2 linked regions of the Aliamphritea hakodatensis genome follow. Each later gene encodes a partner of the first gene's protein in a complex. Links are inferred from orthologs where the notes say so. Each region holds a gene or a part of one and is shown on either strand. Other genes may lie near its edges.

Region 1 (7,029 bases):
TCACTGAATACCCTGATTCACCGTGCCGGTAAACACGGCGCCCGTGAGCTGGTAATCGGTATGGCTCACCGTGGCCGTCTGAATACCCTGGTGAATATCTTCGGTAAGAATCCGGCTGAGCTGTTTGGGGAGTTTGAAGGTGTGCAGACACTGGAAACCTCCGGTGATGTTAAGTATCACCAGGGCTTCTCATCCAACATCATGACCGATGGCGGTGAAATGCATATGGCGATGGCGTTTAACCCGTCGCACCTGGAAATTGCCGCACCGGTAGTGGAAGGTTCAGTGCGGGCCCGTCAGGACCGCCGGGATGATGATGTGGGCACCACGGTTGTGCCGGTTAACATCCACGGAGATCAGGCGTTTGCAGGTCAGGGCGTGGTTATGGAGACATTCCAGATGTCCCAGACCCGGGCTTACAAGACCGGCGGCACCATTCATATCGTTGTAAACAACCAGGTTGGTTTTACAACGAACAAGCAGGAAGACTCCCGTTCCACTGAGTACTGTACTGATATCGCCAAGATGGTACAGGCACCGATTTTCCACGTGAACGGTGATGATCCTGAAGCGGTACGCTTTGTAACCCAACTGGCTGTGGATTACCGTACCGAATTTAAGAAAGATGTGGTTATTGATCTGGTCTGTTACCGCCGTCGCGGTCACAACGAAGCGGATGAGCCGTCCGGCACCCAGCCGCTGATGTATCAGAAGATCAAGGCCCAGAAAACTACCCGTGAACTTTATGCTCAGCAGCTGATTGACGAGGGCGTCATCACGCAGGAGCAGAGTAAGCAAATGGAGAAGGATTACCGGAAGAATCTGGAAGACGGCAAGCACGTTACCCATTCTCTGGTGCTGGAACCGAATAAAGAACTGTTTGTGGACTGGACTCCGTATCTGGGTCACAAATGGTCATTTGACTGTGATACCAGCGTGGATATCAAAACCTTGCAGTCACTGGGTCAGCAGATCTGTGAAGTGCCTGAAGGTTTCTCTGTTCAGCGTCAGGTTCAGAAAATCTACGACGACCGTAAGAAAATGGCGGCCGGGGCAATGGCAGTTAACTGGGGCTGTGCGGAAATGCTTGCATACGCGTCAGTGCTGGCTGAAGGTCACGGTGTTCGTCTGACCGGTCAGGATGTGGGGCGCGGAACTTTCTCCCACCGTCACGCAGTGTTACACAGTCAGAAAGATGCGGCCGTTTACGAGCCGTTACAGAATATTGCACCGGATCAGCCACGGCTGACCCTGCATGATTCTTTCCTGTCGGAAGAGGCGGTTCTGGCGTTTGAGTATGGCTATGCCACGACGACGCCGAACGCGCTGGTTATCTGGGAAGCTCAGTTTGGTGATTTCGCCAACGGCGCTCAGGTAGTTATCGACCAGTTTATTACCAGTGGTGAGCATAAGTGGGCCCGTCTCTGCGGCCTGACCATGCTGTTGCCGCATGGCTTTGAAGGGCAGGGGCCTGAGCACTCATCAGCCCGTCTGGAGCGTTACCTGCAGTTGTGTGCTGAACACAACATTCAGGTATGTGTACCGACGACGCCGGCGCAGATTTTCCATCTGTTGCGCCGTCAGGTGGTGCGTCCGTTGCGTAAGCCTCTGGTGGTTATGTCGCCGAAGAGTCTGTTGCGTCATAAGCAGGCAGTTTCCAGTATTGAAGAGCTGGCAAACGGTAGCTTCCAGCCGGTTATCAGCGAGACTGATCAGCTTGATCCGGCGAAGGTTAAGCGCCTGGTGCTGTGCAGCGGCAAGGTTTACTACGACCTGTACAACCGCCGTGCGGAGCTGGAAAAAGACGATGTTGCGATTGTACGTATTGAACAGCTTTATCCGTTCCCTGAAAACCAGATGTATGAAGCGATCAAGGATTACACCAATCTTGAATCCGTTATCTGGTGTCAGGAAGAACCGATGAATCAGGGCGCCTGGTACTGCAGTCAGCACCACATGCGTCATGCGCTGGCGCGTCATAACAGCTCGATTCAACTGGGCGGCGTAGGCCGGCCACATGCAGCCGCACCTGCTGTAGGGTACATTTCAGTACACCTTGAACAGCAGGAAAAACTGGTTAATGAAGCAATCAATGGCTAACAGGCCTGACGAAAACGCCTGTTAGTAACACTGAGAAAGGAAAGAATATGTCTATCGAAATCAAAACGCCGACCTTCCCTGAATCCGTAGCCGACGGTACCGTGGCTACCTGGCACAAGCAGCCTGGTGAAGCTTGCTCCACCGATGAACTGATTGTTGATATTGAAACTGACAAAGTTGTGCTGGAAGTGGTAGCGCCGGCGGATGGCGTGCTTAAAGACATCATTAAAGGCGAAGGCGATACAGTACTGAGTGAAGAAGTGCTGGCGACTTTCGAAGCAGGTGCAGCAGCGGCTGCACCGGCAGCGGCGGCTGAGCCTGCTGCGGCGGCTCCTGCTGCAACTGATGCTGATAAGATCGGCCCGGCTGCCCGCAAGCTGATTGAAGAAAACGGTCTGGACGCTGCTCAGATTCCGGGTACCGGCAAAAATGGCGGTATCACTAAAGAAGATGTCGCGAACTTCATCAAGAACAAACCTGCGGCGCCTGCTCCGGCTGCCGCTGCGCCTGCGGTTGCATCAGCGGCTGCGCCGGGCACAGTGCCTGTCGGTGAGCGTGTTGAGAAGCGTGTTCCGATGACGCGTCTGCGTGCAACGATTGCTAAGCGTCTGGTTGAAGCTCAGCAAAATGCTGCCATGCTGACGACTTATAATGAAGTCAATATGAAGCCGATCATGGAGCTGCGTAAGCAGTACAAGGATCTGTTCGAGAAAACCCACAACGGTACCCGTCTTGGCTTCATGTCTTTCTTTGTTAAAGCTGCAACTGAAGCGCTGAAGCGTTTCCCTGCAGTGAATGCCTCAATCGATGGTAACGATATGGTTTACCACGGTTATCAGGATATCGGTGTAGCGGTATCGACCGAACGTGGTCTGATGGTACCGGTACTGCGTGATACAGATGCGATGAGCCTGGCAAATATTGAAGCCACTATCCGTGACTTCGGTCTGCGTGGCCGTGACGGTAAGCTGGGTATGGATGACATGCAGGGCGGTACGTTCACCATCACCAATGGTGGTGTGTTCGGTTCCCTGATGTCTACGCCAATTCTGAATCCGCCACAAACGGCTATCCTGGGCATGCATAAAATTCAGGAACGTCCAATGGCCGTCAATGGTCAGGTAGAAATTCTGCCAATGATGTATCTGGCCCTGTCATACGACCATCGTATGATTGATGGTAAGGAAGCTGTACAATTCCTGGTTACTATAAAGGATCTCTTAGAAGATCCAGCTCGGATGTTGCTAGACGTATAAACTCAGCCCCCTTACAGAAATTTTTAAAGGTAGGTAAAAATGTCAGATAAATTTGATGTCATCGTGATTGGTGCTGGCCCTGGTGGTTACGTAGCTGCGATTCGAGCCGCACAACTGGGACTGAAAACCGCGTGTGTAGAGAAGTGGGTCGATGGCAAAGGTGCACCTTTACTGGGTGGTACCTGTCTGAATGTTGGTTGTATCCCTTCCAAGGCTCTGCTGGAGTCTACTCACCAGTTTCATAATGCCCAGCACGCTGATGTTCACGGCATCCAGGTTGGTGGCGAAGTCACTATGGATGTTAAAGCGATGGTTGCCCGTAAGGACAAGATCGTTTCAAACCTGACCGGTGGTATTGCCGGTCTGTTCAAGGCGAATGGTGTGACGCTGCTGGCCGGTAAAGGCAAGCTGCTGGCAAACAAGCGTGTTGAAGTGACCGCTGCTGATGGTGTTGCAACTGTTTATGATGCAGAAAACGTAATCCTGGCTTCCGGGTCCGTGCCGGTTGAGATCCCGCCTGCGCCGCTGACTGAAGGCCTGATTCTGGACAACGAAGGTGCCCTGAACATCGACGAGACGCCTAAGCGTCTGGGTGTTATCGGTGCCGGTGTTATCGGTCTGGAAATGGGTTCCGTATGGGCGCGTCTGGGTACTGAAGTAACAGTACTTGAGGCGATGGACAGCTTCCTGGCGATGGCCGATAAGGACGTTGCCAAAGAAGGTCAGAAACTGCTCAAGAAGCAGAAGCTGGACATTAAACTGGGCGCACGTTGTACCGGTACTGAAATCATTGACGGTAAAGAAGTTAAGGTTAAGTACTCCGATGCGAACGGTGACCAGGAGCTGGTTGTTGATAAGCTGATCGTAGCGGTTGGCCGCCGTCCTCAGACTAACGGTCTGCTGGCAGATGATTCCGGCGTTAAGCTGGATGAGCGTGGTTTCATCTTTGTTGACGGTCAGTGCCGCACTGAAGCACCGGGCGTATACGCGATCGGTGACTCAGTACGTGGCCCTATGCTGGCGCACAAAGCATCTGAAGAAGGCATCATGGTTGCGGATATCATTGCCGGCCATCACGCACAGATGAACTACGATGTAATTCCAAGCATCATCTACACCCATCCTGAACTGGCCTGGGTCGGTAAGACCGAGCAGGAACTGAAGGCGGAAGGTGTTGACATTAAAGTAGGTAAATTCCCGTTTGCAGCGTCTGGTCGTGCCATGGCCGCGAACGATACCGACGGTTTTGTGAAGATGATTGCTGACGCTGAAACTGACCGCATCCTGGGCGTGCATATGGTCGGTGGTATTGCGTCTGAGCTGATTGCTCAGGCTGCAATTGCAATGGAATTCTCTTCAACTGCAGAAGACCTGCAACTGACTGTATTTGCTCACCCAACCGTGAGTGAGGCAGTGCATGAAGCGGCACTGGCTGTGGATGGTCACGCAATCCACATGGCAAACCGCCGCAAGCGTAAGTAATAAAAAGCCCCTGTACGCTGTGCAGGGGCTTTATAGTTTTAGATTTCGACCGGAGACCCCGGTTGATTATCGTTGTGTATACCCGGCATGCTGTTACTGCAGCAGCTGAGGTGTTTGCAACCTTTGGGCTGTATATCAGTGGCCTCTCCCCATTGAGTACAGAGACCTCAAAAGTAAAAACGACGGATTAGAGCATGAATCTTCATGAGTACCAGGGCAAACAACTGTTTGCCGAATATGGTCTGCCGGTATCCAAGGGATACGCTGTAGATACCCCGGAAGCGGCTGCTGAAGCAGCTGAAAAAATTGGTGGTAGCAAGTGGGTTGTTAAAACCCAAGTGCATGCCGGTGGCCGTGGTAAGGCTGGCGGTGTACAGCTGGTTGACTCTCCTGCAGAAGCGTCTGAATTTGCCGCTAAGTGGTTGGGTAAAAACCTGGTGACCTATCAGACTGACGCTAATGGTCAGCCTGTATCTAAAATTCTGGTAGAAGACTGCACCGATATCGCCAATGAGCTGTATCTGGGTGCGGTAGTTGACCGTTCTTCTCGTCGTATCGTTTTCATGGCATCTACTGAAGGTGGTGTGGAAATTGAGACAGTTGCGGAAGAAACACCAGAAAAAATCCTTAAAGCGACCATTGATCCGCTGACCGGTGCGCAGCCTTACCAGGGCCGTGAGCTGGCATTCAAGCTGGGTCTGGAAGGTGTGCAGATTAAGCAGTTTACTCAGATCTTCATGGGTCTGGCGAAAATGTTCCAGGAAAAAGACCTGGCGCTGCTGGAAATCAACCCGCTGGTTATCACTGAAGCCGGTGATCTGCACTGTCTGGACGCTAAAGTAGCGATCGACGGAAACGCGGTTTACCGTCACAAAGATCTGCAGGCAATGGAAGATCCGAGCCAGGAAGACGAGCGTGAAGCACGCGCTGCTGAGTGGGATCTGAACTACGTTGCACTGGATGGCAGCATCGGCTGCATGGTTAACGGCGCAGGCCTGGCAATGGGTACGATGGACATCGTTTCCCTGCACGATGGCTTCCCGGCTAACTTCCTGGACGTAGGTGGCGGCGCGACTAAAGAGCGTGTTACCGAAGCGTTCAAGATCATTCTGGAAGATTCAAAAGTTAAAGCGGTTCTGGTTAACATCTTCGGTGGTATCGTACGTTGCGACCTGATTGCTGAAGGTATCATCGGCGCGGTTAAAGAAGTCGGTGTAGAGGTGCCTGTTGTGGTACGTCTGGAAGGTAATAACGCAGAGCTGGGTTCTAAACTGCTGTCTGAATCCGGTCTGGATATCATTGCAGCGACCAGTCTGACAGACGCTGCTGAGCAAGCGGTAAAAGCAGCGGAGGGTAAATAATCATGGCGGTTTTAATTAACAAAGACACTAAGGTGATCTGTCAGGGTTTCACCGGTGGCCAGGGTACCTTCCACTCTGAACAGGCAATTGCCTACGGTACTAAAATGGTCGGCGGTGTTACGCCGGGCAAGGGCGGTACTGAGCATCTGGGTCTGCCAGTGTTTAACACTGTATCCGAAGCGGTTGCTGAAACCGGTGCTACTGCATCTGTTATCTACGTACCGGCGCCATTCTGTAAGGATTCTATCCTGGAAGCGGCGAATGCAGGTATCGAGCTGATCGTATGTATCACTGAGCACATCCCGGTTATGGATATGCTGGAGTGTAAAGTTAAGTGTGACGAGCTGGGCGTACGCCTGGTCGGCCCTAACTGTCCGGGTGTTATCACCCCGGGTGAATGTAAGATCGGTATCATGCCGGGTCACATTCACCTGCCGGGTAAGGTCGGTATCGTTTCCCGTTCAGGTACCCTGACCTATGAAGCGGTTAAACAGACAACTGATGCCGGTTTTGGTCAGTCTACCTGCGTAGGTATCGGTGGTGACCCGATTCCGGGTTCTAACTTCATCGACATTCTGGAAATGTTCCAGAACGATCCGCAGACTGAAGCCATCGTAATGATTGGTGAAATCGGCGGTTCTGCTGAAGAAGAAGCGGCTGCATACATCAAGGCAAACGTGACTAAGCCTGTTGTGTCTTACATTGCCGGTGTTACTGCACCTGCAGGTAAGCGTATGGGTCATGCCGGTGCAATCATCTCAGGCGGTAAAGGTACTGCTGATGAGAAGTTTGCAGCACTGGAAGCGGCTGGTGTTAAAACCGTTCGCTCT
Region 2 (7,127 bases), 1.6 Mb from region 1 along the record:
CCAGTTCGACGATGACGACACCTCCGCACTGGACAGCTCCACAGCAGGCCTGATTGACTTCATTCAGTCAAATACCGGCACCCGGCATACAAACGACGGATAATTCAGCATGAAAATCACAGTCTACGGAAAAGAACTGACATCCTGGGTGGCCGCAGCCTGCCTTGCCCGCAGTGGCAACGAAGTAACCATTATCGAGCATGCCGGCGGTGACAACAGTCAGCCCCCTCCCCTGGCGGCAATTCGGGTACTGGTAAATGAACCGGGTTTACTTGAGCTTGCTGAGCAACAAATCCGCTCAGGCCGGCTGATTCGTGGCTCGCAAAGCGACGCCGATACCACGGTGCACTGGCTCGCACTGAACGCAGATGAGATCAGCCTTGCCGAGAAAATCGTCAGACAGGAAACCCGGGAAGCCAACACGCAGCGTTTAATCGTCAATCAGTCAAACTTTGGTGTCGGTGCAACTCAAAAGCTGCAAAATATTCTCACCCGGTCAGAACAGCATGATGCGATTTATCTGCCGGATCTGATTCAGGAAGGTAATGCCATTAATGATTTTGCAACGCCGAAACGACTGATCATCGGCGCCGATCAGGAATGGAGCATTCTCCAGACCAATGCTTTGCTGCGCCCTTTCAGCCAGTCTGCCGACAACATTCAGGTAATGGCCCCGAAAGAAGCCGAATTCACCAAGTTTGCTATTACCGGCATGCTGGCCATCCGGATCGGCTACATCAATGAACTCGCCAACCTGGCCGACCAGATTAACGTTGATATTGACGTCATCCGTCAGGGCATGGGTGCAGACCCCCGTATCGGTCATCACTATATGTCTCCTGGCTGTGGATTTGGCGGTCAGAACTTTCAGGAGTACACCCGTAAGTTTTCTGAGCTGTTTGAGCAGAAGAGTAACCCGTCGCTATTGGCAACGGTTATCAAAGAGAACGAAGTTCAGAAAGAGCTCCTGTTCAGGAAGTTATGGCAACATTATCAGTGTGATCTGAAAGGTAAAACCGTGACGTTATGGGGCGGCTCCTTTAAACCGGAAACCGCCAGCATAGATAACGCCCCCAGTCTGAAAATTATTGAAGCACTGCTGGCTCAGCAGGTTACCGTCAAACTGCATGATCCTCAGGCCCTGCAAAACCTCCGGGAACATTTCGGTAACACCCCCTCACTCCGGTTCTGCGATAACCGTTACGCTGCACTGGAAAACAGTGATGCCCTGCTGATTGTCACCGAATGGCAGGAATACTGGTCACCGGACTACAACCTGATGCTGGAAAAAATGCGCACCCCGCTGATCATTGATGGCCGGAATATCTTCGATAAAGAAATGCTTCAGAATCAGGGATTCACTTACACAGGCATCGGCCGTTAATGCAGCCCAGACACCTCCGAAGCATTGCTCAACTGGTCTTTGTCCTGAGCGTCGCAGCCATTCTGGCAGGCCTGTTCCGCAGTACACCGCCTCAGGAACTGTTCCCGCATTCAGATAAGGTCGGCCACGTTGCCGGCTTTCTGCTGGTCGCCCTCTCCGGATATTACGCGCTGCCTGCCAACCTGACTAAAGCGTTTACGGCGGTACTGATTTTACTGGCGATCGGCTCTGAATACGCCCAGGCAAGTTTTCTGCCCGCCCGGTATTTCTCACTCCAGGATATGTTTGCTAACCTGTCCGGTATACTGATCGCCGGAATCATTATCCGCATGCACAACTCTTCAAACGCTAAAAAACACCAATGATTATGGATACCATATGACGCCTTTAGCCTGCTTCAAAGCTTATGATATTCGCGGCCAGCTCGGCACCCAGCTGGACACCGATATTGCCTATCGGATAGGCCGTGCTTACGCACAGTTCCTGAAGCCTGAAACTGTTGTTGTGGGGGGCGATATGCGCCTTTCCACCAGCGAACTGAAAGAAGCCCTGAGCAACGGCCTGCGGGACTCAGGTGTGAATGTACTGGATATAGGCCTGTGCGGCACGGAAGAGATTTACTTTGCAACTGCTTATCTGGGCACTGATGGCGGCATTGTCGTTACCGCCAGCCACAACCCGGAAGACTACAACGGCATGAAGCTGGTACGCAAAGGCTCCAAACCCATCAGCGGTGACACCGGCCTGAATGACATTGAGCGCCTGACCCGGGAAAACACCTTTCCCAAACCGGAACCCACCGCCCGGGGCGGATATCAGCTGGTCGACACCCGCGGCGCCTACGTTGAACATCTGCAAACCTATACAGACCTGAGTAAACTGAAACCGTTGCGCCTGGTGGTCAATGCCGGTAACGGTGTTGCCGGTCCCGCCATTGATGCCCTGGAACGCACATTTAAACAACTGCAGGTGCCGGTAGAATTTATCAAGCTGCACCACCAGCCTGACGGCACCTTTCCTAATGGCATTCCCAACCCCATTTTGCCGGAAAACAGAGCCGACACCATTGCCGCCGTCCTGGAGCACAAGGCAGACATGGGGATTGCGTGGGACGGCGACTTTGACCGCTGCTTCCTGTTTGATGAAAAAGGCCGCTTTATCGAGGGATATTATATCGTCGGCCTGCTGGCAGAAGCCTTCCTGAACAAACACCCGGACGAAGCAGTCATCCACGACCCCCGCTTAATCTGGAACACACTGGATATCGCTGAAGCCAGTGGTGGCCGGGCAATTCAGAGCAAAACAGGGCACGCCTTCATCAAGGAACGCATGCGCGAAGAAGATGCCGTATACGGCGGTGAAATGAGTGCCCATCATTATTTCCGGGATTTCTTCTACTGCGACAGCGGAATGATACCCTGGCTACTGGTTGCTGAACTGATCAGCGACAAACAGCAACCGCTTTCCGCACTGGTGGATGACCGGATTGCCAAATACCCGTCGCCGGGTGAGATCAACAGTAAACTGGCAGACCCGGCCAGCGCGATACAGCGGGTGCTTGAACACTACCAGAACGACGCAGTCAGCATTGACCACACCGACGGCATCAGCCTGGATATGGGCCAGTGGCGCTTTAATCTGCGCAGCTCTAATACTGAACCGGTGGTGCGCCTTAACGTTGAAACCCGTGGGGATGTGACACTGATGGAAGATAAAACAGCTGAACTGCTCAGCCTGTTACGCCGTTAAACCAACTCTCCTGCAGATACAAAAAAGGCGCTAAACAGCGCCTTTTTTATTACCCGGACAATTGTTTGTCCAAACAATACCGGATTACATCGCCATACGACGTACATCACTTAGCAGTGCATTCAGGTACGTCAGGAAACGTCCTGCATCACCGCCGTTGATTGCCCGATGGTCATAAGACAGACACAAAGGCAACATCTTACGTGGCTCAAATTCCTTACCGTTCCAGCGCGGCTCGATATCTGCCTTCGACACACCCAGAATCGCCACCTCAGGGGCATTCACAATCGGCGTAAAGCCGGTGCCGCCAATACCGCCCAGGCTGGAGATCGTGAAGCATGCACCCTGCATCTCATTCGGCTTCAGCTTACGGTCTTTCGCTTTACCGGCCAGCTCAACCGCTTCCCGGGACAGCTCATAGATGCTCTTCTTATCCGCATCTTTGATAACCGGTACCATCAGGCCATTCGGAGTATCCACCGCCATACCAATGTTCACATACTTTTTATACACAATATGTTCGCCATCAGCATGCAGAGAAGCATTAAACTTAGGATGCGCTTTCAGCGCCATAGCAATCGCTTTAATCATGAACGGCAGCGGCGTCAGCTTAACCCCTTCACGGGCAGCTTCTTCCTTCATACCGGCACGGAACGCTTCCAGGTCAGTAATATCCGCCTTATCGAACTGAGTCACATGCGGAATATTCAACCAGCAACGCGACATGTTATCGCGGGTAACTTTTTTGATTTTGCTCAGTTTTTCCAGCTCGACTTCACCAAACTGGCTGAAATCAATTTCCGGAATAGCCGGAATGCCGGAACCACCGCTTACCGCCGCTGCAGGCTGCTCTTTCAGCTTCTTCAGAGACGCTTTCACATAGGCCTGAACATCTTCCTTAAGGATACGGTTACGCGAACCGGTACCGGCAACCAGCGCCAGATCAACACCGAATTCACGGGCAATGGCACGGACCGCAGGGCCGGCATGAACAGATTTATTCTTCTGTTCCAGCTCAGTTTTATCAACGGTCTGAGCTGGCTGTGCAGCGGGCGCGGCAGGCTTTGAAGCAGCCGGTGCAGCTGCCGCCGGAGCCGGTGCTGGCGCAGCCGCTGCCACAGGAGCAGCACTTGCAGCCACTTCAAGGCTCATCAGCAGGTCACCGGCATTCACCTGGTCACCCTCTTTAATCTTCATGGATTTAACAGTACCCGCCTTAGGTGCCGGTACTTCCATGGACGCCTTATCGGTTTCCAGCGCGATCAGGGAATCACCTTCCGCAACGGTGTCGCCATCTTTAACCAGCACTTCCACCACATCCACATCAGTGGCACCGCTCAGATCCGGAATCAGCACATCTTCCACACCACCGGCAACTACAGGGGCTATTTCAGCAGCAGGCGCCGGAGCAGCAGGGGCTTCAGAAACCGGTGCTTCGGCTACCGGCTCAGCAACAGGCGCACTGCCTGCAATCTGCATTTCACACAGTGCGTCACCTTCGTTTACAGTGCCGCCTTCACTGATCGCCATGCTGACAATTGTTCCGCTGTGCGGAGCTGGTACTTCAAGCGAGGCTTTATCGGTTTCCAACGCGATCAGAGAATCACCTTCCGATACACTGTCGCCCGCTTTTACAAATACTTCAACGACATCTACATCGCTGGCACCGCTCAGATCAGGTACAGCAACCTGAACGGTTTCGCTCGCCGCAGCAGGCGCCACTGCCGGTGCAGTTGCCACCGGTGCCGCTTCTGCTACAGGCTCAGCAACAACCGGAACGTCTTCTGCAGGCGCATCCGCTGCCGCCGTTTCAAATACACACAATGCGTCGCCTTCGTTGATGGTATCGCCTTCGCTGACAGCTACCGAGACAACCACACCGGATTGCATCGCAGGTACTTCCATTGAAGCTTTATCGGTCTCCAGGGCAATCAGTGAATCCCCTTCTTCAACCTTGTCGCCGACTTTAATAAACACTTCGACTACATCAACGTCAGCCGCACCACTTAAATCAGGAACCGTAATATTCACAGTACTCACAGTCATTTCCTCTTTTGCTTCCGTCTGGCCAGGGTTACACAGTCCAAGGGGCTGGTTTTTCTGGGTTAATGCCAAACTTCTGCATCGCACTGGCAATTACAGAACGCTCAATCAGACCATCGTCGGCCAGTGCTGTCAGGGCAGCAATTGTCACGTAGTGACGGTTTACTTCAAAGAATTCACGCAGCTTATTGCGGGTATCTGAACGGCCATAACCGTCAGTTCCCAGTACCCGGTAAGTACCCGGCATATATTCACGCAGCTGTTCAGGGTACATACGCATGTAATCGGTCGCTGCAATCACAGGGCCCTGACGGTCCGCCAGACACTCTTGCAGGTAGCTGGTACGCTGTTCCTGTGCCGGGTGCAGCATGTTCCAGCGGGCAACCGCCTGCGCATCGCGACGCACCTCGTTGATAGACGTGGTGCTCCAGATATCCGCTTCAATGCCAAACTCATCACGCAGGATGTCCGCCGCTGCAATCACTTCACGCAGAATCGTGCCGCAGCCCATCAGCTGTACTTTCTTCTCTGCCTGCTTGCCTTCCTGCAGCAGATACATCCCCTTAACGATGCCTTCTTCAGCACCAATCGGCATAGCCGGGTGGGCATAGTTTTCGTTCATCGTAGTGATGTAGTAGAACTTGTTCTCTTTGTCCTGGAACATGCGCTTAAGGCCGTCCTGAACAATGACGGTCAGCTCGTAACCGAATGTCGGGTCATACGAGACACAGTTCGGAATCATTTGCGCCATCAGGTGGGAGTGGCCGTCCTGATGCTGCAGACCTTCACCGTTCAGCGTTGTACGGCCAGACGTGGCACCGATCAGGAAACCGCGGGCCTGCATATCACCAGCCGCCCAGGCCAGATCCATGATGCGCTGGAAACCAAACATCGAGTAGTAAATGTAGAACGGGATCATGGTGCAGTTATTATTGCTGTATGACGTTGCACACGCCATCCATGCACTCATTGCACCGGCTTCGTTGATACCTTCTTCCAGAATCTGACCGGTCTTGGATTCTTTATAGAACATGATCTGATCAGCATCGTGAGGCACATAACGCTGGCCTTCTGATGTATAAATGCCTAACTGACGGAACATACCTTCCATACCGAAGGTACGGGCTTCGTCCGGCACGATCGGTACGATACGCTCGCCGATAGCCTTGTCTTTCACCAACGTGCTCAGCACCCGGTTCAGGGTCATCTGAGTGGACATCTCACGCTTCCCACTTTCTTTCAGCTGGGAAGAGAAGGTATCCAGAGGCGGAATTTCCAACGCATCAAAATCTGCCCGGCGGGACGGGTAAACACCGCCCAGCTTATTACGGCGGTCCATCATATACTTCATTTCCGGCGACTCTTTCGACGGCCGGTAATAAGGTACATCTTTCAGCTGCTCATCCGTCAGCGGAATATTGTGGTTGTCACGGAAGTCCATCAGGTCATCCATGGCCACTTTCTTCATGGAGTGAGTATCGTTTTTCGCCTGACCGGATTTACCGGTACCGTATCCTTTTACAGTCTGCGCCAGAATAACGGTCGGCTGACCTTTATGGTTCATCGCCTGCTGGTAAGCGGCGAATACTTTATACGGATCGTGGCCACCGCGGTTCAGATTCATGATGTCCTGATCAGACATATCCTTAACCAGTTCAAGCAGCTCAGGATACTTACCGAAGAAATGCTCACGGGTATACGCACCACCGTTAGCCTTATAGTTCTGCAGTTCACCGTCGCAGACTTCATCCATCCGTTTTTTCAGCAAACCGGAAGTATCATTTTCAAACAGCGGATCCCAGTGACGGCCCCACAGGCACTTAATCACGTTCCACCCAGCACCGCGGAATACACCTTCCAGTTCCTGAACAATCTTACCGTTACCCCGTACCGGACCGTCCAGACGCTGCAGGTTACAGTTAACCACAAACACCAGGTTTTCCAGCTGTTC

Evidence for each region.
Region 2: the proteins of lpdA (region 1) and aceF are in contact, whole or in part, in a crystal structure (PDB 1EBD), measured with the Geobacillus stearothermophilus proteins. The link is inferred for Aliamphritea hakodatensis from one-to-one orthologs. Residues at the interface, in WP_049624544.1 of Geobacillus stearothermophilus: Pro340, Ser341, Asp344, Tyr345, Arg403, Asp406, Val408, Glu431, Ala432, Gly433, Asp438; in WP_033016211.1 of Geobacillus stearothermophilus: Ile130, Ala131, Met132, Pro133, Arg136, Arg140, Glu141, Asn155, Arg157.

Annotation. Positions count from the first base shown.
Region 1 is NZ_AP025281.1:3,030,041-3,037,069, reverse strand. What follows is about bases 2,750-5,616. They hold lpdA (dihydrolipoyl dehydrogenase), read left to right. Parts: upstream 2,750-3,395; coding sequence 3,396-4,838; downstream 4,839-5,616. Other genes in these bases: sucC (ADP-forming succinate--CoA ligase subunit beta), read left to right, coding at 5,033-5,616; odhB (2-oxoglutarate dehydrogenase complex dihydrolipoyllysine-residue succinyltransferase), read left to right, coding at 2,750-3,356. Also shown: PCI15_RS14015 (2-oxoglutarate dehydrogenase E1 component), read left to right, coding at 1-2,100; more of odhB, read left to right, coding at 2,148-2,749; more of sucC, read left to right, coding at 5,617-6,199; sucD (succinate--CoA ligase subunit alpha), read left to right, coding at 6,202-7,029. UniProt on the Escherichia coli protein: Lipoamide dehydrogenase is a component of the glycine cleavage system as well as of the alpha-ketoacid dehydrogenase complexes.
Region 2 is NZ_AP025281.1:1,396,185-1,403,311, reverse strand. Bases 2,696-5,660 are described here. They hold aceF (dihydrolipoyllysine-residue acetyltransferase), read right to left. Parts: upstream 5,174-5,660; coding sequence 3,218-5,173; downstream 2,696-3,217. Other genes in these bases: aceE (pyruvate dehydrogenase (acetyl-transferring), homodimeric type), read right to left, coding at 5,208-5,660; PCI15_RS06360 (phosphohexomutase domain-containing protein), read left to right, coding at 2,696-3,133. Also shown: pgi (glucose-6-phosphate isomerase), read left to right, coding at 1-103; PCI15_RS06370 (nucleotide sugar dehydrogenase), read left to right, coding at 110-1,384; PCI15_RS06365 (VanZ family protein), read left to right, coding at 1,384-1,749; more of PCI15_RS06360, read left to right, coding at 1,763-2,695; more of aceE, read right to left, coding at 5,661-7,127.